Linked DNA regions of Actinoalloteichus hymeniacidonis. The protein of the gene in region 2 interacts with the protein of the main gene of each other region in a pairwise test. Links are inferred from orthologs where the notes say so. Each region holds a gene or a part of one and is shown on either strand. Other genes may lie near its edges.

Region 1 (10,510 bases), 5.4 Mb from region 2 along the record:
CAGCGGCAACGCGCCGTCGCACCCGATCTGGCGCGCGGACTCATGTTGCTGTTCATCGCCCTGGCCAACGTCCCCTGGTTCCTCTATGGCGCGCCCACCGCTCTCACCAGCGCGCACCGCGCCGATGCCACCGGCCTCGACGTGGTGTGGCAGACCATCGCGATCGTCGCGATCGATGGGCGCAGCTACCCGCTGTTCGCCTTCTTGTTCGGCTACGGCATCTGGCAGCTCTACACGAGGCAGCAGGCTGCCGGAGTCGATGAGAAATCCGCGCGCCGCCTACTCCAGTTACGTCACCTCTGGATGATCGTCTTCGGTGGCGTGCACGCCGCGCTGCTCTGGCAGGGCGACGTCCTCGGCGCCTACGGACTCTGCGGGCTCATCATGGTCTGGCTGTTCCTGCGTCGGCAGACCGCCACTCTGCGCCGGTGGATCATCGGTCTGTTCACCATGCTGGCGATCGCCACGATCTCCGGATCGGTGGTGGGACTGCTGCTGCCGATGGAGGAGGCGGCCGCCATGGTCCAGCCCACTGTGCCACAACTGGCGGGAACCGAGTCCTATCTCGACTCGATCCTCCCTCGTTTCCTCTTCTGGTCGCCGCTGGTCGTCGCCCAGGGGTTACTCGGGTTCGTCGTGCCGATCGCCGTACTGCTGGCGATCGTCTGCGCTCGGCGGCGAATCCTCGAATCGCCGGAGACACATCGCAGGTTGCTGATGCGCACCGCAGTCGTCGGGATCGCGATCGGCTGGCTCGGTGCCGTGCCCGCCGCCCTGGTGCACCACGGAATCTGGGAGCTGCCCGATTGGGCACCCACCCTGCTGCACCTGCTGACCGGGTTGTGCGGTGGGATCGGTTATGCGGCGCTCTTCGGTCTGATCGCCGCTCGCTTCGCCGACGGTCGTTCTCCTGGCGCGCTGGTCGGCGGCCTGACGGCCATCGGGAAGCGGTCCCTGTCCTGCTATCTCGTGCAGTCGGTGATCTTCGCGCCGCTACTGGCCGCCTGGGGTCTCGGACTCGGCGCCACGCTCACCGAATGGCAGGCCGCGTTGATCGCGGTGGCGGCCTGGCTCGTCTCGATGGTGTTCGCCATCGCGTTGGAGCGTGCGGGTAAACGCGGTCCGGCGGAGTGGTTGCTGCGCAGGCTGGCCTATCGCGGACGACGTTCCTCGGCGACACCGGTAGCACGCTGATCGGGTTTCGCAGCCCGGACAGCTGTCGTCGCGGTCGAGTGCGGCTGCGGCGACAGCTGGCCTGGGAATAGCACCGGCCGCTGGGGCGGGGCTACATCCGGTCAGTCATCGCCGCCGATGTCGTCGGCATTCGTACCGCCATTTGAACCACCGATGTGGTCGTAGTGGCCGGACGGGCCGAAGACGGTGGGGTTGTCCCGGCTGCCGTTCTCGGGTTGCCGGTTCGGCTTCGGCGGCTGCTCGGATCGAACCTTCCTTGGTCCCCGACGCGCGAGGGCGAACGGCAGAATCAGGGCTAGCAGCACCATGGCCGTCAGAAGCAGCAGCCCGAGCGACGGGAGTTGGGCAGATTCCGCCTCAGCGGCGATGTCCAAGACGCCGGCCGCGAATTCGGCCGACTCAGTCACCGCCACCGCCGCCGCCGCCGTCGCCCCCACCACCGCTATCGCCGCCGCCCCAACCGCCACCGCTGTCGGAATGGGAGTCGGACGATGCGGATTCGTGGTGGCGTTCGTAGTCGCCGTAGTAGGTGTGGCCGCTATCGCCGGGGCCGCTGTCTCGATAGGGCCGCCGCTTGGCGGGGCGCCGGGTGCGCTTGCGGGCGGCACTGCGGCGCGCGGCGATCGCGATGAGAACCATGATGCCCAGCGGGATGAGCGCATACATCCACGCCGGTAACCCGTCGCCTTCCCCGCTCGACGCCGCTAAGCCGCTTGCCGTTTCGCTTGCCAGGCCGGCGATCACGCCAAGGCTCATTCTCGGACCTCCCGAATACGCTGCCCCCAGGAACGGCGGCTCGCTCAGGTTAGGCAGCGGATCTTCGGCTTGGACGCGAAATAACAGCATCGCCTACGGATGTTCACTGTCCGCAGGCATCGGGTGTGTGTGCTCCTCCCGGGCTGGGCTGTCTTGCGGTTACGGTCAACGATGTGACAGGCGACCAACGGCCGGACCTGGATCAGATCGAGGCTCGATTCCGGGCGGTTCTCGATGGGCGGTCCAGCCGCGATGCCATTGATCGGTGGGCCGCGAGGTGGGTAGCCGACGACGCTCTCAGCTGGGACGAGGTGAGTTGGTGGGCGTTGGAGAAGCTTCACGGCATCGATCTTCGCCATGGGCCACACCAGGATTTCCTCCACGGCGACGACCAGATCCGAGGCTGGCTGGTGGAACTGCACGCTCGCCGCGCCGCCGATCGGGACACCGGCGACTGACGCACTTCAGATCATCACGATGGACGCCACAATCGGTTCGCGCCGCTACCTGCATTCACGCCATGCCGGTCGGGTCCGAGGGTCGACGCGGCAAGCGACTCGGTCTCGCGAATTCGTCACCGCGAAAATTCGGTTTAGAGAGGTTTCGGTCGGATCTAGAATTCGATCATGATCAACCCGAATGCCGCCTTCGACGAACTCGCGCCGAACTACGATTCCGATGGCAGCCATCGGACGTTGGCCGAGCGTCTGGTCGCGGGCCTGGCGCCCTTGCGGGCGAAAGCAACCGTGCTCGATGTGGCAACGGGAACCGGCGCGGCGGCCTTCGCAGCACTGCGTCGGCTCGACATCACGCGTGTCGTGGCCGTGGACATCTCCGAGGGCATGATTCAACGAGCGAGACAGGCAGCCACCACCGCCGATCCGACGGGCCGGATCGAATGGCAGGTGGCGGCGGGCGTGCCCGCCCCGATGCCCGCAGGCTCCGCCGACCTCGTGCTGTGTGCCTCTTCGCTGCAATTCCTGGGCCGGGCGGCGCTGACCGATTGGCTGCGCGTGCTCCGGCCCGGCGGTCAGGTGGCCTTCACGCTGACCTCGGCGGCGTGCTTCCGGCCCTCCGGTGCCTTCGCCGAGCTGGCCGCCGCCGATCTGCCGATGCCCGCCGACGAGCAACAGGCGGCGCGAATCGCCGGCGAGGCCGGGTTCGAGAACGTCGCCGTGACCACCGTCGAGATCGCAGGCGACCGCCCGAAGGTCGTGTTCCTGGTGTACGGCACCGCTGAGGAAGCGAAGTTCGATTCAGGAGATGAGCAAGTCTCAGAACTGGTAATACAAGAACGGGCTGAACGTCCCGGTGGCGACCAGGATCGCGGCGTACCAGAGGCCGACGGTCAGCAGGGCCACGCGTAAGACGGTGGCGGACCGCGACCGGGCCGATTCCAGGTAGGGGCCGGTCACCGACTTCGACGGCAGGAAGAAGGCTCCGACAGCGAAGATCAGGATGAGCAGGCGTTGGTTGTTCAGCGCGTCGTCGACCTCGATCGACAAACCGGTGAAGTCGGGGATCGCCATGCTGCCGAGCACGCTGAACGCGCTGGCCATGTCGGGGGCACGGAACAAGACCCAGCCGATGGTGACGAGCAGCGTGGTCAGCACTCGGCGCGCGATGCGCCCGCCCGCCGAGGCTGGCGCCTTGTCCTTGCCGGTGGCCCGTTCGAAGACCAGCAGGGCGCCGTGGAAGAGGCCCCAGATGATGAAGGTCCACGCGGCGCCGTGCCAGAAGCCGGTGAGGAAGAAGATGATCCACAGGTTGCGGTAGGTCTTGGCCGAGCCGTGTCGGTTGCCGCCCAACGGGATGTAGACGTAGTCGCGGAACCAGCGCGACAGCGACATGTGCCAGCGACGCCAGAACTCGGTGACCGTGACCGAGGAATAGGGGCGGGCGAAGTTCTCCGGCAGCCGGAAGCCCAGCATCCGGCCTAAACCGATGGCCATGTCCGAGTAGCCGGAGAAGTCGAAGTAGAGCTGCAAGGTGTAGGCGATCGCGCCCAGCCAGGCGATCGCGAAGGTCATGTCCTGGTCAGGCGTGTTGAAGCAGGCCGCGACGACCGGGGCGAGCGAGTCGGCGACGATGACCTTCTTGGCCAGCCCCAGCGCGAATCGGGGCAGTCCGGCGGCGATGTCGTCGAGCCGGTGGCTGCGTTCCTGCGGCAGCTGGTCGGCGATCTCCCGGTATCGGATGATCGGCCCGGCGACCAGCTGCGGGAACATCGCGATGTAGGTGATGAACGACACCGGATTACGCAGGGCGGGCCGCTCGCCGCGATAGATGTCCACCACATAGGAGATGTGGTGGAAGGTGTAGAAGGAGATGCCGATCGGCAGTGCCAGTTCCACCGTCGGCAGGTCCGCACCGAACCAGCCGGCCAGGACGGCGGCCTGTTCGGTGGCGAACCCCGCGTACTTCCAGACGAAGAGGATCGAGAGGTTGAAGCTGATGACGCCGATCAGCAGCCATTTCTTCCGGCGTCGTTCGAGGTCCCACTCGTCCGGTTGCAGCGCGGGCGCCACCAGGTAGTTGACGACGATGCACGACAACAGCAGCAGGGTCGTGCCGCCCGCCCCGCTGGCGTAGAACACCAGGCTGGCCACGGCGACGACGCCGTTGCGCCAGCTCCGGGGTGCGATCAGCACCGCCGCGAGAACGACGGGCATGAAGTACCACAGGAAAAGCGGGCTGGCGAACGACATTCTCGGCCTTATCGACGTCTGGCGAGCGACTCTAACCGATCGAAGACGGCCGAGTACCCGAGATGGTCAACCTCGTCCGCATCGGTGCGGCGAGCAGCGCGTTCGTCGCTCCTCGCCGCCCTTCGCCTGATCAGGACAGGCGCCTGCGACGAGCCACCTCGGCCAGCACCACGCCGGTTGCCACCGAAGCATTCAACGACTCGACGTCGGTGGACATCGGAATCGACACGGTCTCGTCGCAGGTCTCCTTGACCAACCGTGACAGTCCACGGCCCTCGGAGCCGACGACGACCACCAACGGCCCGGTCGCCAATTCCAGTTCGTCCACGCTGATGGAACCGTCGGCGTCCAGACCGACGATCATGAAACCCTGTTTCGCCCAATCCTTCAAGGTTCGGGTCAGGTTTGTCGCCTTGGCCACGGGGATCCTGGCCGCGGTGCCCGCGCTGGTCCGCCACGCGACGGCCGTCAGACCCGCGCTGCGGCGCTGCGGAACCACGACGCCGTTGGCGCCGAAGGCCGCAGCCGAGCGGATGACCGCGCCGAGGTTGCGGGGGTCGGTGACCCCGTCCAGCGCCACCAGCAGGGGCGGACCGCTCGATTCACCGGCTGCGGTGATCAGGTCGTCCGGGTGGGCGTAGTCGAAGGGCGGCACCTGGAGCCCGATGCCCTGGTGCATGGCGCCCTGGGTGATGCGGTCCAGCTCGGTGCGCGAGACCTCCGAGACGGCGACGCCCTGTTCGGTGGCGAGGTTGACGGCCTCGGTCACCCGATCGTCCAGCTCGATCCCACTGGCCACATACAGCGCGGTGGCGGGCACGCCTACCCGCAGGCACTCCACCACCGGGTTGCGTCCCGCGATGGTCTCGGCGCCGGTACCGGCCGACTTCGAACGCTGCTCACGGTTGGCCGCCGCCCGGTTGGCGAGTTCGGCCCGCCGATGCGCCGGGTGGTAGGGCCGGTCCTCGGCACGCGGCGTGGGCCCGCGCCCTTCCAGTGCCTTGCGTCGCTGACCGCCGGAGCCGGTCGTGGCACCTTTCTTGGTGCCCGGCTTGCGCATCGCACCACGCCGCTGGGAGTTGCCCGCCATCAGTTGCTGTCCTTCACAGTCCATGTCGGCCCGTCCGGACCGTCTTCGACAGCGATCCCGACCGTAAGCAGCCGATCGCGAATCGCATCGGCACTCGCGAAGTCGCGGGCTGCCCGAGCGTTCTGCCGCTCGACCAACAACTGTTGCACGAGTTCGCCGAGGACCCCAACCGCGCGGTCTTCCGTGCTACCGGCTGCGGTGTCCCACTCGGTGGCGAGCGGGTCGAGGCCGAGGCTCGCCAACATTCTACGGACCAATGCGACGTGCTCGACCAGCGCCGACCTGCCCTCGGCCGAGGAGTCCTCGGCGAGCAGCTGGTTACCGGCCCGCACCAGGTTGTGCACGACGGCCAGCGCCCGAGGCACGTTGAGGTCGTCGTCCATCGCGGCGGCGAACTCGACCCAGGACTGGGTGGCGACCAGGGCGGCTTCGTCGGCGGACTGCTCGTCGGTGGCGTCGGTGGCCTTGCGGACGAAAGCCTCGATCCGCTGATAGGCCTTGGCCGCCTCGCCCAGTGCTTCCTCGCTGTATTCGAGGTTGGAGCGGTAGTGCGCCGAGACGAGGTAATACCGCAGCTCGGGGGCCCGCACCCGCTCCAACATGACCGGGATGCCGACGGTGTTGCCCAGCGACTTGGACATCTTCTCGCCGCTCATGGTCACCCAGGCGTTGTGCAGCCAGTATTCGGCGAACCCGTCGCCTGCGGCGTTCGACTGGGCCGCCTCGTTCTCGTGGTGCGGGAACACCAGGTCGGCGCCGCCGCCGTGGATGTCGAAGCGCGGGCCGAGGTAGTAGGTGGCCATCGCGGAGCACTCCAGGTGCCAGCCGGGCCGACCGGGGCCCCACGGGGTCGGCCACGAGGGCTCCCCCGGCTTCGCTGCCTTCCACAGGGTGAAGTCGCGCGGGTCACGTTTGCCGGTCGCGGCGGACTCGCCCTGCTGCATCTCGGACAGTCGCTGCCCGGAGAGCTGCCCGTAGTCGGGGTAGCTGGTCACCGAGAAGTAGACGTCGCCGTCGGCCGCGTAGGCGTGACCTCGGTCGATGAGCCGTTGCATCAGCTCGACCATCTGCGTGATGTGTCCGGTCGCCCGAGGCGTGACGGACGGCGGGAGGCAGCCGAGCTTGTCGTAGGCGTCCTCGAAGGCCCGCTCGAAGCGCGCGGCCCACTCCCACCACGGCCTGCCTGCGGCCTCGGCCTTGGTCAGGACCTTGTCGTCGATGTCGGTGACGTTGCGCACCAGGAGCACGTCATAGCCTGCCAGCATCAGCCAGCGGCGCAGCACGTCGAAGTTGAGCCCGCTGCGCACATGGCCGATATGCGGAATTCCCTGGACGGTCGCCCCACACACATAGATCGACACCACGCCGTCCTGTAGCGGACGAAAGTCCCGGGTGGTTCGAGTACCGGTGTCGTGTAGGCGCAAAGTCACATCGGAAAGGGTACGGAATCACAGACTTCCGCAACAGAAAGGGTTGACGAAGTCCGTTTCATCATCAAGCAGGCGCGGAATCCAACAGCCCATGCTTGCCGAGCACGTCCAGCAGGGCGGCAGGCCGCTGGTCGGTCGGCAGCGGCGGGACGATCGCCACGGTGCAGCCCAACTCGGCGGCCGCGCCGTCGGCCTCGGGGCTGTCGCCGACCATCAGTGTCTCGGCGGGCTCGACGCCGAGCCGTTCGCAGGCGATCTGGAACAGCTTGAGGTCGGGTTTCATCGCCCCTTCGACGTAGGACAGGGCGTACTCGTCGACCAACTCGGCCGCGTCGATGCTCGCCAACGCCGACCGGACGTCCCAGACGATGTTGCTGACCACCGCCGTGCGAATCCCGCCTGCGCGCAGCCCCCGCAATGCCGACGCCGTGTCGGGATAAGGCCGCCAATAGGCGGGGTCGATCAACCGCCGGTAAAGCGGTTCGGCCAACTTCTCATCGATGCCCGCTTCGCGAATGATGGCTTGATAAACCGTCTGATGCAGCGAGGCATCGAGGTCCCGACGATTCCAGGCATCTCGAAGTTCGGGGGGCAGGCCCGCTTCCTCGCCTGCGGGCGCGGTGAGCCGAACGATCAGTTTGGCCTCGGCATCCTCGGACAGCGGGGAGCCTGCCCCATCGCCGAGGCCGCGAAACCAGGCCGGGCCCGGTTCGAGCCGAAACAGGGTCCCGGAGAAGTCGAACAGCACGCCGCGAATCGCCACGCGCTCCACGGTACGTCGTCGGGCGGCGCGGACACCATGGGCCTTTCGGCCGGTGCTACCGGTCGTCGGCTCTTACTGGTCGGGAGATCGGGTGGGATTGCCGCGCAACACCCAGGCGTAATCGGCGCAGGCCGGGCAGGTGAGCTGTGGTCGAGTCGGATCGCTGCGGGCGGCGTCGCTGTTGACAACGAGCCGGGTGCCGCAGAAGGCCGTGATCTCGGTGCCTGCGGGCGGTCGGGGCGGGGGCGCGGCGTGCCGGTCGGAGACGGCGGATCTCGGCCTGGCGACGGGTTCCCAGAACAACTGTGGGTCGCCGTGCCAACCGGGGATCACCGTCCTGCCCGCAGGATCCGAGGCTGCCGAGCCCTACGGGATGGTTCGATGCGCCTGCGGAACTCGATCGGGCCGGTGGGGGTCGTCGGCAGCGGTTCGACGCCGGTGGGCAGCGGGTAGGGATCGACGAGGTTGATGGCGTCGACCAGGGCGATCACCAGTCGTGGCAGGCGATCGAGCCCGATTCGCCAGGCGTCACGGGGTGCGCGTTCGCCGAGGACAGCCAGATCGATCCCCACGCCGGGATACACGGTCAGCACCACCACGCGAGGCGCCAAACCAGGGCCGAGCGCGCGCAGTCGGGTCTCGCCGGGTTGTCGCAGGTCGATGTTGTCGATCAGTGAACGGGTGGTCGTGGGGTTGAGCGCGGCCAGACCTGCGGAGCTGAACCCGAGTTCGAGAAGGACCCGGTGTGCGGACCGGTCGACGGTGATCGCGATTCGTTGGCTGCTTCGGCGCCTGCCGCGTAGGTCGGCGGGGATCAGACTGAACAGCTCGGCGTCGGGATAGATCATGCGGCGCTCCGGAGCGGGACGTCGAGACTGCCGGTGAAGGCGGTGACATAGCCGGGCGATGGTGTGGGGTGCCGGTGGAGCGGCGATTGGTGGGAGCCCTGTGGTTCTTGGGACTGCGACGGGGTTTGCCAGCAACGCGCGGCGATCGCGGCCACGCAGTAGAAGTCGTCCTCTGCGGGATCGGCGTCGAGTGTTTCCCGCAGTAGCAACACATCACCCGCCGTCGGGTCGAATCGCGCTGGCTCGAAGGCGAAGTCATCGAGCGGGAATGGATCGGGCTCGGTCTCCCATTCCGAAGAGGTCGAGGTGGCCGCGTCTGGCCAGCCGATGGTCAGTAATGCCTCGTCACGAGGTGACGCGGCAATGCGTCGAGGTGCTGTCGCGCGGGCGGTGGTGTGCGTGGCCTGCGGTGAATAGCGGTGGTCGGACGCGGTTCGCGTGGCTCGCGGGCTGTGCGAGGCCAGGACGGCGACCGGCTCCCCGAAGGAGATCCAGATCAACACCACTCCGAACACCATGAGCGCCAACCCGCCCAACGCGGTACCGACAAAGCCGTCGATCGACATGAGCGACTCCGGAAATGTCACTGTCTGCAACTGGGACAGCACCAGCTTCTGGAAGTGACCCAGCTACTGTCAAGCTCCGCTCGGCCTATCCGCCCAATCGAGTGGCGGCGCTATCGTTCGATGCATGGCCAGCACAAACAAGAGCCCGCTTGTCTATGCGCTCGGCGAGGAGTTGAAGCGACTCCGCCTCGCGAAAGGGCTAACGGTCCGTGCTGTAGGTCGATTGGTCGGCGCCGATCACACCCTGGTCAGTCGCACCGAGTCAGGGGTGCGGAAGGTTTCTCCCGAGGAGATCGCCAGGTGGCTCGGCGCCATCGGAGCCGACAACGAGGACTACGACCGAATCCTCGAAATGGCACGAGACGCCACGCGAGCGACCTGGTCGGAGGTGAATAGTCCCGGATTGCCCACCCTGCTCGATACTTTGATCAAGTACGAACAACAGGCCACCGCGATCACCGAGGTCAATCCGATGCTTGTTCCTGGGCTGCTTCAGACCAGGGACTACGCGATGGCTGTCATGTCGGATGGCGATCTGGCAGCCGACAAAATTCTTCCCCGAGTGATGTACCGCCTCGGGCGGCAGGATGTCCTTCATCGCAAGGACGGCCCACACTTCACCGCGCTCATCGAAGAATCAGTTCTGCTCCGCCACATAGGCGGACACTGCGTGATGGCAGACCAGCTGGACTACCTGCTCGAAGCCAGCTCCCGCAAGAACGTTGACGTCCGGGTGATCCCACTATCAGCAGGCGCGCACGGCGGACTGGCAGGCGCCTGGGTCCTACTTGAGTTCCCCGTCGCACCACCAATTGTTCATCTCGAGCACGTTGGTTCCGCAACATTTCTCCATAAGCGACCACACACCCAATCCTTCCTCAACGCCCGCAGTAGCCTCTTGGATATCGCCTTGAACGGAGCCGAGTCTGCCGAGGTAATTACCTCTTATGCAGATCAGCATCGACGGAATGGGGATTCATGAACGAGCCGATCTCATGGCGCAAGTCAAAGCGCTCACACCAGACCACCTCATGCATTGAAGTGGGCCAGGATCCAAGAAACATGCGCATCCGAGACACCAAGAACAGAGCGGGCGGCACGCTACTCCTCGATAAGTCGACGTTCAGCGCCTTCTTAGCCGCAGTCAAGTCGGAT
Region 2 (10,405 bases):
CGAAGGTCGGCGAGGTGATTCGGCCGACCACCCCGAGCCCCGCGCCCAAACCCTGGGTCAGGGCGGTCTTGCCCGCCCCGAGTGGCCCGGACAGCACGATCAGATCACCCGCCCGGGCGAGGCCGCCGAGCTGCCTGCCCAGTTCGTGGGTGTCCTCGGCCGCAGGCAGCGTCCGGTGTAGCTCCACGGCCGCTTCGAGGTCCGGTGCCGTCCACCCCGCGGCCACGCTCGTCAGTCCGGGATCCAGTTCGACCCGGTCGTTCTCCGGTGAGAATCGATCGTCGCTCATGCCTCTGCCTGTTCGATTCGCTGTCGGGCCGATGGCGTCCTGCGTTCGCCGTGGGCCTGCCGGATGAGCTGCCGGATCGCCTCCGTGCACTGCTCGGGTTGTTCCAGCATCACCATGTGGCCGGCGCCCGCCACCCGCACGAACTCGGCGTCGGGCAGTTCACGGGCGATGACCTCCGAATGCCAGAACGGCGTGATCCGGTCGGCATCGCCCGCCAACACCAGGACATGGCAGTGGCGCAACCCGACCAGGGCGGTCACTCGATCATGGGTGCTCAGGGTTTCGAGGAAGTCGGTGACGACCTGCAACGGGGTGCCGTTGATCATCTCGACCATCAGGTCCACGAGCCGTGGGTGGACCTTGCGGTCGCCGAAGGCGATCGACCGAACCCCGCTGCGGGTGATCCCGCCGCCCGCCCGGCGGACCATCTCGAACAGGCCCGGCTGCCAGGCGGCGACCCGGCCGACGCTTCTGGCCATCGGGTTGCGGCGGTTGAGGAACGACTTCGCCAGGCCGGACCGGGCCAGCTCCCCGGCGGCCGTGCCGACCAGGGCCACGGCTTTGATCCGCTCGACGAACAGCTCCGGATACTGCTCGGCCAGCGCCATGACGGTCATGCCGCCCATCGAGTGCCCCACCAGGACCAGCGGTCCGGTGGGCGCGGCGACCCGCAGGATTCCGGCCAGGTCCCGACCGAGCTGCTCGATGGTCGACGTCGAGGTCGGTCCTCGGCCGGAGCGGCCGTGGCTGCGCTGATCGTAGGAGATCACTCGGACCCTGGGGTCGGTCAGCAACGGCAGGTCACGACGTTGGAAGTGCCAGCAACGGCGATCCAGTACGTAGCCGTGCACCAGCACCACGGTCAGCTCGGCGGCACCGCCATCAGCCGGGTTGACCTCCTCGACCACGATCGGCAGCCCGTCGTCGGCGGCCACCGTGTACTCCCGGTCGGGTTCCAGCGCGCCCAGCGCCTCCTCGGCCAACGGGTCGGCATCCTGCTCGCGTTGCGCGGCGAGCTTGGCGCTGTGCGCCGCGACGCCGACGGCGGCGCCCAAGGCCGCTCCGACCAGGCCCCCGACCATGCCGACGACATGCCAGGGCTTCATTCGGCCGACTCCGTGTGCGGCTTGGTGTGCGATCCGGCCGTCGATCGGTTGTGGGCCTGCGAACCCGGCCTGCCACCATCCTGCGCGAGCATCCGAGCCTTCTGCGCCGAGATGCCGATGACAGCGCCGCCCGAGGCTGCCACGACAACGCTGCCTGCCGCGATGCTCGCCACCTGCCAGATGCTCATCTACGTCTCCTGTACCGGGTTTCGTCACTCGCCGTGCGGTTGCTCGGCCTCGGGCCGCGCGTTGAGGTTCTTGATCTTCTGCACACCGAGGAAGACCAGGTAGCCCAGCGGCGCGACGAGGATGGCGACGAAGAGCAGCATCGCCACCTGGCTCGCGAGGTGGAGGAGCTGCCAGAGATTCATGCCCGATCCCCTCCGTTGTGTGCTGCCTCCGGCGGGCCGGACTCGCCGGGAAGGTCGACGACGTGGCGTCGCGCCCTCGGACGGTACAACCCGGTGACGATCTCGTAATCGATGGTGCCGATCGCATCGGCCCACTCGGTGGCGGTCGGCTCGCCGTGATCACCGGCGCCGAACAACACCACCGGATCGCCCGGCCGGACCGGGTCGTCACCGCAGTCCACCACGAACTGATCCATGCAGATCCGCCCGGCGATCGGACGTCTGGCACCGGCCAACCACACCGACATCCGCCCGGACAGCAGCCGAGGCATCCCATCGGCGTAACCCACCGGAACCAACGCCAGCGTGGTGTCGCGCGGGGCGGTCCAGGTGAGTCCGTAGGACACGCCCTCGCCTGCCGGTACCCGCTTGACCAGGGCGACCCGACTGCGCAGCGTCATCGCGGGTCGTAGTCGAACCTCGGTGTGGCCGGGAACCGGATTCAGGCCGTAGCAGGCGATACCCGGTCGGACCAGATCGAAGTGCAGGTCCGGACGGGTCAGGGTGGCGGCCGAGTTCGCCAGGTGCCGCATCGGATGCAGTCCGGCATCACACGCGACCCGGTAGGCCGCGTCGAAGCGCTCCGCCTGGGCGTCGATCGAGGGATGTCCGGGTTCATCGGCGCAGGCCAGATGCGACCACACCGCATCGACGGACACCTGACCGGCGCTCTCCGCCTCGGCGGCGGCCGCGACCAGCGCGGGCCAATCGTCCCGGGTGGCGCCATTCCGACTCAACCCGGTGTCGATCTTGAGATGGATGTCTGCGGTGGTTCCCAGCTGCCGAGCGGCCCGCACGACCGCTTGCAGGGTCGCCTGCGCCGCCACCGAGATGGTCACGCCATGGCGGACGGCCTCGGTGAAGTCCTCGTCGGCCTCGTGCAACCAGCAGAGGATGTCGGCGATGATGCCATCGGCTCGCAGCGCCAGTGCCTCGGCCTGCGAGCGGACGCCGAGCCAGGTCGCGCCGCCCGCCAGGGCCGCCCGCGCCGCGGTCGACGCGCCGTGTCCGTAGCCATCGGCCTTGACCACGGCCATCGTCGCGGCCCCGCTACGGCGGGCCTGTGCCGCCAGCAGCGCGACGTTTCCTCGGATGGCCTCGGCGTCGACTACCAGTTCGGCCCGAGACAGGGGCGGGTTCGATGCGTCCATGACCAGGTCATGGTGTCACAACCCGCGCGCCCGACCGGGGTGGTCATCGCCCGTGGCGACCAAGATCGCCCGGCGCGGTAGCCGGTTTCAGTCCAGCCGTCGCGCCCGGCGGATCGCGGCGGGGATCGCCGCCGACAACGCGGAGGCTCCGATGGGCGCGCCCCTGGCTGCGAGCTCGGCCGCCGAGGAATGCATCGCCGCCGCATAGCCTGCCGCCAGCCAGGGATCCAACCCGGACGCCAACAGGGCGCCGATCAACCCGGAGAGCACGTCACCGGAACCGGCCGTCGCCGCCCAGGAACCCCGAGCCTGATCGACCAGCACTCGGCCGTCCGGCGCGGCGATCACCGTCGTCTTGCCCTTGAGCAGCACCACGGCGTCGAAGGTGGCCGCCGCTCGTCGGACGGAGGCGACCCGATCCGCCCGGACCGGGCCCACCAGCCTGGCGAACTCGCCTGCGTGCGGGGTCAGCACCAGCGGGGTGTCCGGGTCGCGTTCGTCCCACAGGTTCTCGTTCTGCGCGAGCAGGGTGATCGCGTCGGCGTCGACACAGGTCGGCACGCCCGCCCGGAGTACCTGCCGGAGGACGTCCCGGCCGGAGTCGCCGGTGCCGATGCCCGGGCCTACCGTCCAGGACTGCACCCGACCCGCGTCGGCGACGGTGCCCGTGACGATCGCCTCCGGCCAGTGGTCGCGAACGACGTCGGCGGCGGGACCCGCGTAGCGGACCATGCCGGAGGTCGCCCGTACCGCCGCACTGGTGACGAGCACTGCGGCGCCGGGATACACGGCGGAGCCTGCGGCGACCCCGACCACACCCTGGCTGTACTTGTCGTCGTCGGGGCCGGGCACCGGCCAAGCCCTGGCCAGGTCCGAGGCGTCGACCAGAGACAGGTCGGGTTCGCCCAGCGCGGCGGTCAATCCGATGTCGAGCACCTCGACGTGGCCGGAATGGTCCGCACCCGCCCCGAGCACGTGACCGGGTTTGAGGCCGCCGAACGTGACCGTGCGCGCTGCGGAGACGGCCGCTCCGGTTACCTCGCCGGTCGCCGGGTCCACGCCGCTGGGTAGGTCCACCGCAAGGATCGGGGCGGTGACGTGCTCCAACAGCGCGGCGGCCGAGGGACGAAGGGGGCCGTGTGCCGACAAACCGACGATCCCGTCGATGACCAGGTCGGCGCGGGCGGCCACCGATCCGGCGGTGGTCGTCGAGGCATCGAGCGCGCTACCGCCTGCCGCCCGGAACGCGGCCAGCCCGGCCGGATGGGCGCGGTCGGGGGCGAGCAGGAGTGCGTCGACACGTACGCCGCGCTCCCGGAGGAAGGCCCCGGCCCACAGGGCGTCGCCGCCGTTGTTACCCGCCCCCACCAGCAACGCGACGCGGGTTCCGCTCACCCGACCACGATGTTCGCGGAGAAGTTCGGTGGCGGCGATGGCGACGCCGAACGCCGCCCGATACATCAGTGTCGTTTCCGGGACCCGTTCGGCCAGTTGCTTCTCCGCCGCACGGACCTGATCGGCGGTCCACACTCCACGCATCTCCACGCCCCTTCCACCGACATCCCGGCGGCCGTTCTCGGACGCCGCCGTGCCTGTCGAGCTTCGCACCGAGCGAGGCTCGTCGTGCGATCGATCTCCTACCGCACCTTGCCCGGCGGGCGTCGGATCGGACGTGCGAACCCGGCCGGATTCGAGTTCCGGCCGGGTTCGTCCGTGGTCACTCGACGGTGACGGACTTCGCCAGGTTGCGCGGCTTGTCGACGTCGTAGCCCCTCGCCTTGGCGATCTCGGCGGCGAAGACCTGGAGTGGGACGGTGGAGACCAAGGGCTGCAACAGCGTCGACACCGCAGGAACCTCGATCAGGTGGTCGGCGAACGGCCGGACCGTCTCGTCGCCCTCCTGCGCGATGACGATCGTCTGCGCGCCCCTGGCCTGGATCTCCCGGATGTTGGACAACAGCTTCGAGTGCAGCGTCGCCCGCCCCTTGGAAGAAGGCATCACCACGACGACGGGCAGGCCCTCCTCGATCAACGCGATCGGGCCATGCTTGAGTTCACCCGCCGCGAAGCCCTCGGCGTGCATGTAGGCGAGTTCCTTGAGCTTCAGGGCGCCCTCCAGGGCGACCGGGTAGCCGACGTGCCTACCGAGGAAGAGCACCGCCTTGGAATCGGCCACGTTCCTGGCCAGCTCACGGACCGCGTTCGAGGTGTCCAGCACCCGGTTGACGGCCTCGGGCATGGCCTCCAGCTCGCGGAACTCCCGGGCCACCTCGTCCGGGTACTTGGTGCCTCGGGCGCCGGCCAGGGCCAGACCGACTAGGTAGTTCGCGGCGATCTGGGCGAGGAAGGCCTTGGTGGAGGCGACACCGATCTCCGGGCCCGCGTGGGTGTAGAGCACCGCGTCGGATTCGCGGGGGATCTGGGCGCCGTTGGTGTTGCACACCGCGAGCACCCTGGCCTTCTGCTCCCGGGCGTGCCGGACGGCTTCCAGCGTGTCGGCGGTCTCTCCGGACTGGGAGACGGCCACTACCAGCGTGTCTCGGTCTAGAACCGGGTCCCGGTAGCGGAATTCGCTGGCGAGCTCGACCTCCACGGGGAGCCTGCACCAGTGCTCGATGGCGTACTTGGCGACCAGACCGGAGTGGTAGGCCGATCCGCAGGCGACGACGAAGACCTTGTCGATCTCCCGGAGATCCTGATCGGCGAGACGTTGCTCGTCCAGGATGATCCGGCCTTCGGAGAAGTGACCGCGCAGCGTGTTGGCCAGGGCCTCCGGCTGCTCCTCGATCTCCTTGAGCATGAAGTACTCGTGGCCGCCCTTCTCGGCGGCGGCGAGGTCCCAGTCCACCCGGAAGGTCTTGGCTGTGATCTCGGTGCCGTGGAAGTCGGTGACCTGGTAACCGTCACGGGTGATCACCACGGCCTGGTCCTGGCCGAGCTCGACCGCGTTCCTGGTGTGTTCGATGAACGCGGCCACATCGGAGGCGACGAAGGTCTCTCCCTCGCCGACGCCGACCACCAAGGGTGAGGAACGGCGGGCCGCGACAATCACATCGGGCTCATCCAGGTGGGTGACAACGAGGGTGAATGCGCCTTCGAGCCGCCTGGATACCGCCCGCACCGACTCCGGAAGATCGCCCTTGGTGCCGCCCTCGTCCACGCCGAGGTAGGCGCGGGCGATCAGGTGCGCGGTGGTCTCGGTGTCGGTGTCGCTGGCCATCTCGACGCCGGCCGTCTCCAGCTCGGCACGCAGTTGGGCGAAGTTCTCGATGATGCCGTTGTGCACGACCGCAACCCGCCCCGCCGCATCGGTATGCGGATGGGCGTTGCGGTCGGTTGGTGCGCCATGGGTGGCCCACCGGGTGTGGCCGATACCGGTGTTGCCGCCGAACTTCTCCCGCCCCACCTCATCGAGGCGTGCCTCGAGGTTGCGCAGCGGCCCGGCCTTGCGTTCCACCGCGAGCCCACCGTCGACCACGGCGATACCCGCAGAGTCATAGCCTCGGTATTCCAGCCTTCGGAGTCCGGCCAGTACCACGTCACGTGCCTGCTGATGGCCCACATATCCGACGATTCCGCACACAGAGACAGCGTAAGCCAGCACGGCGATGTCTTCTCCGTTGTGAGATGCCCCCGCATTACCGCAGGTGATACGGCGGAAGGAATCATTTTTGGTATAGACCAGTACTGATCATGTCGACCGATCATGAATCACCGACGTATTCCGGGTCCGCGCGCCCCGCAGTGGGCTGATCGACTACCGTCGCTATTCATGGTCGCCCCCGCCAAGAAGCTGCTCGCCGAGCTGAGCAGGCCAGGACCGCACCAGGTGCTCTACGGCGATCTCGCCCTGGTCGGCCTGCCCGGTCTGGTCGTCACGCCACGACGAGGCCTGGATCTGCCTGCCGTGGCCTTCGGACACGGCTGGATGCAGCCGCTTCCCCGCTATCGGAGCCTGCTCCGACATCTGGCGTCCTGGGGCATCGTGGTCGCCGCGCCCGCGACCCAGCGCGGACCGCTGCCCTCGCATCGGCTGTTCGCCGCCGACCTGATCACCGCACTCGACATGGCGACCAAGGTCCGACTCGGCGACGGCCGGATCAGCATCGACACCGGAAAGCTGGGTGTCGTCGGCCACTCCTTCGGCGGCGGGGCGGCCGTGCTGGCCGCAGCCGAGGACGCCCGGATCCGCAGTGTGGTGACCATCTCCCCGACCGAGTCCCGACCGTCGGCGATTCAGGCCGCCGGGGGAATCCGGGTCCCGGCGCTGCACCTGGCGGCCGCAGAAGACCGCGTCGCGCCCCCGGAAGCCACCTCGGAGCCGCTGGCCACCGCCTGGGCAGGTCCGGTCCAGTATCGAACCCTGGCCAAGGCCGACCACCTCGGCGTCACCGAGGGCAGGCATTGGAGCGAACTACTGATGGACGGCCGGGCCGCGCACCGCCCGCGCAGGCTGGCCACCGCGTTGACCACGGCCTTCCTGCTACGGGTGCTCACCGGAAACCGCGAGGTGGACCCGCTGTTGGAACACGACGTCTCCGGCGCAAACCTGGAATTCAGCAGGCGCAGCCTGCCTGCCGCCAAGCTCGCGGCGGCGAAGGCAGGCTGATCGGCCTGATGGTCGTACCGGGTTCTCACCCGGAGTCGATAACCTGAAGCGATCGCGCGATGGCACGACGTATTCGGGGGCAGGATCTTGTCACAAGCAGGGCCGGGGGCCGGGCCGTATCCGATGGGAGCAGGCCAACCATCGGGACCACTGACACCCGGTTTCGGTGGACCGCCGAGTGGGCCGATGGCGCAGCAGGCCGGGCCTGGGGCGCCGTTCGGGGCGCCGCCGGGTATGCAAGGGCCGCCGGGTATGCCAGGGCCTGGCGTACCCGGACCGGGGATGGGTCACTCGCCGCCCGGTGGCGGATCGCCTTCCGGCCACGGCAGGGCTGGCAGACCGTCGCCGGTGTCGCTGATCCTGGGCATCCTCTTGGTGGTGATCGCGGCGGTTCCCGCCGCCATCGACAGTCGCCTTCTGATGTTCTTTTTTCCGCTAGAACTGTTCGCAAGCGCATACGGCCTGATCACCGCCGCTGCAACACTGCTCCCGATCCTCGCGGCAGCACTCATCCCGCTGATCCGGCGCGTGGCACAGGCGTTGATCGTGCTCGGCGGCGTGGCTAACGGCGTCCTCGTCGGCATCATCTTCGGCGGGAGCAGCGAGGCGCCGTCGACCCATGACTGGTTCATGGCGGTCTGTCTGGGGCTGGCCGCGATCGCCATGGTCGTGTTGCCGTTCGTCCCGCCACTGAGCTGGTGGGCGCGCGGCAGCTCGACACCGCCGTCCGGTGGGCCGGGCCACCGGCCGAATCCGGGCGCGCCGGGCTGGAACGGCGGGCAGTTTCCGCCTGGGCCGCCACCTGGCCCAGTGGCGGGACCGCCGATGCAGCCTCCACCGGGTCCGCCGCCCACGCAGTACTGAGCGTCATCCGACGCGGGTGGACGCACGTAGTCGGGGAATCACCACAGAGTTCGGGGACATGACATGTCATTACCGCCACCGCCGCCGGGCCCAGCAGGCGCGGGATATCCCGCAGGGCCGCCCGGACCACCGGGACAGCCGGGCACCTTTGGGCCGCCGAACGGATACGGTCCGCCCCCGCAATTCGGTCCAGGATCCGGGACGCCAGGTCCGGGAATGCCGAATCCAGGAATGCCGGGTCCGCACAACAGACAGCAGGGTCCGCCCACGATAGGGATGCTCGCGCTCGGTGTCCTACTCGTCTGTGTCGCCATCACGCCGGTGGCGATCGCAGGACTTCCGGCGGTTCCCGAGTGGTTCTCCGGCGGCTACGGGCTGCTGGCCCCTGCGCCGCTGAGCGGCGTCGCCGCCATCATCGTGATCCTGAGCGCAGCCCTCATCACCTATGGTCGGCGGATCAGCCAGGTCTTGATCATCCTCTTGGGCGCTGGATTCTCCGGTTTGTTCGCGTTCATCGGCCTGATCGGCGACCCGGATGCCTACCCCATCGCGCTGCCTATCAGCGCCGCAGTGGGAGCCGTCGCGCTCATCGTGTGGCCGTTGGTGCCGCCACTGTCCCGAGCAGCGCAGAAAGCACCACAACGGTCGATGGCAGGCCCACCGCCCCCTGGACCGGGCGGATACCCGGGCCCAGGCGGACCTGTCGGGAACCCCGCAGGCCATCCGGGCGGGCCAGGACCCGGACCGCAACAGTGGCAAGGCAATGGGCCGAGGCAATTCTGATCCACGGACTCGCCTAACTCCATACCAAATTCGATAACCGAGCCGGACCTAGTCGGGGCAGGGCAATGACACAACCGGGACCAAGCACCGGACCGTATCCACACCAACCCCAAGGACCACCAGCCGGACGGAGCGCGCCGAGTTATCCGCAGCAAGGTCCTTATGGTGGGCTGGGCAGCCCCGGCCGCATGCAGCCAGGTATGCCGCCACAACCCGGTCATTACGGCCCTACTGGCCAGAGGCCTCCAGAACCGGGCAGTCGTATTCCGCCAGCTCCGCCCACCGCAGGCATGCGGGCTCTCGGGGCCGGAGCGGTGGGCCTTGCCAGTGCACTGTTACTGGCCGTGGAATCGGCTACGGGACTTCTCATTGACCCACTGGCTCTCTCGATCATCCTGGTAGTCCTGATCACTCCCATTGCTGCAGCCATATTCATCCGAAGCCTTCGCCGCACCGGGCAGGCAATCATTGTCCTCTTTGGCGTACTTATTTTGGCGGTGTACTGCATACGCTTTATCAACGACGCTCGTTTCGAACTGCTGCAACTCGGCGGATCGCTGGGAGCCATCGCCTTGATCGTGTTGCCGCTCGTGCCGCCGTTGAGCCGCGCCGCCAATTCCAAGCCGAAGGCAAACCGACAGCCGCCGCCCGGGGCGCCTCCTGGTGGCATGGGCTTCGCGCAAGGGCACAGCGGTCCACCCGCAGTTGACCCCGGCGGCTATCCAGGCCAAATCGGGCCGCCCGGGAACCCCTCGGGTTATCCGAGCGGTCCCATGCCCGGAAATCAGCAATGGCGGGGCAACGGGCCGGGACCGTACTGATGAACTGATCGACCACACCCGCTCTCCAAGCGGAGTACCGACCAGCAACGAAAAGCCCCGACTCCAGGGACAATGGAGCCGGGGCCGTTTACTTCTTGCCAATCACCGACTACTGAAGCCAGTTCGCATCCGTGTAGTCGTCGTCATCATCCGCAGGCCGTCGCGATGGCGAGCGGCGCAACGGCGCAGCCCGTCCGGGCGGCGGGCCCTGCGGCCCGTCGAACCGAGCGGGCTCGGGCATCGGATGCCGTGGTCCGCCCTGTTGCGCGGCATAAGCGGGCTGTGTCGGGTAGCCGTGGGGTGGCGGCGGATACCCGGGCTGCATCGGTGGTTGATTCGGCGGAAAACCCGGCCGCATCGGCGGCGGGGACG

What was found.
Region 1: the proteins of BKA25_RS02365 (region 2) and rlmB interact in binary tests that used the Escherichia coli proteins (3 or more experiments, as listed by UniProt). The link is inferred for Actinoalloteichus hymeniacidonis from one-to-one orthologs.

The regions. Positions count from the first base shown.
Region 1 is NZ_JACHIS010000001.1:5,932,003-5,942,512, forward strand. Bases 3,769-6,768 are described here. They hold rlmB (23S rRNA (guanosine(2251)-2'-O)-methyltransferase RlmB), read right to left. Parts: upstream 5,749-6,768; coding sequence 4,789-5,748; downstream 3,769-4,788. Other genes in these bases: BKA25_RS25345 (MBOAT family O-acyltransferase), read right to left, coding at 3,769-4,658; cysS (cysteine--tRNA ligase), read right to left, coding at 5,748-6,768. In the rest of the region: BKA25_RS25320 (DUF418 domain-containing protein), read left to right, coding at 1-1,194; BKA25_RS25325 (hypothetical protein), read right to left, coding at 1,296-1,601; BKA25_RS25330 (hypothetical protein), read right to left, coding at 1,594-1,860; BKA25_RS25335 (YxzC family protein), read left to right, coding at 2,124-2,408; BKA25_RS25340 (class I SAM-dependent methyltransferase), read left to right, coding at 2,577-3,317; more of BKA25_RS25345, read right to left, coding at 3,225-3,768; more of cysS, read right to left, coding at 6,769-7,178; BKA25_RS25360 (HAD family hydrolase), read right to left, coding at 7,243-7,941; BKA25_RS25365 (hypothetical protein), read right to left, coding at 8,014-8,274; BKA25_RS25370 (hypothetical protein), read right to left, coding at 8,271-8,789; BKA25_RS25375 (hypothetical protein), read right to left, coding at 8,786-9,355; BKA25_RS25380 (helix-turn-helix domain-containing protein), read left to right, coding at 9,480-10,337; BKA25_RS25385 (DUF397 domain-containing protein), read left to right, coding at 10,334-10,510. UniProt on the Escherichia coli protein: Specifically methylates the ribose of guanosine 2251 in 23S rRNA.
Region 2 is NZ_JACHIS010000001.1:506,959-517,363, reverse strand. The notes cover bases 2,270-5,164. They hold BKA25_RS02365 (NAD(P)H-hydrate dehydratase), read right to left. Parts: upstream 4,496-5,164; coding sequence 3,044-4,495; downstream 2,270-3,043. Other genes in these bases: glmS (glutamine--fructose-6-phosphate transaminase (isomerizing)), read right to left, coding at 4,674-5,164; alr (alanine racemase), read right to left, coding at 2,270-2,956. Also shown: tRNA (adenosine(37)-N6)-threonylcarbamoyltransferase complex ATPase subunit type 1 TsaE, read right to left, coding at 1-289; BKA25_RS02385 (alpha/beta fold hydrolase), read right to left, coding at 286-1,395; BKA25_RS02380 (hypothetical protein), read right to left, coding at 1,392-1,583; BKA25_RS02375 (hypothetical protein), read right to left, coding at 1,608-1,766; more of alr, read right to left, coding at 1,763-2,269; more of glmS, read right to left, coding at 5,165-6,539; BKA25_RS02355 (dienelactone hydrolase family protein), read left to right, coding at 6,729-7,565; BKA25_RS02350 (hypothetical protein), read left to right, coding at 7,914-8,429; BKA25_RS02345 (hypothetical protein), read left to right, coding at 8,646-9,212; BKA25_RS02340 (hypothetical protein), read left to right, coding at 9,557-10,033; BKA25_RS28250 (hypothetical protein), read right to left, coding at 10,143-10,405. UniProt on the Escherichia coli protein: Bifunctional enzyme that catalyzes the epimerization of the S- and R-forms of NAD(P)HX and the dehydration of the S-form of NAD(P)HX at the expense of ADP, which is converted to AMP.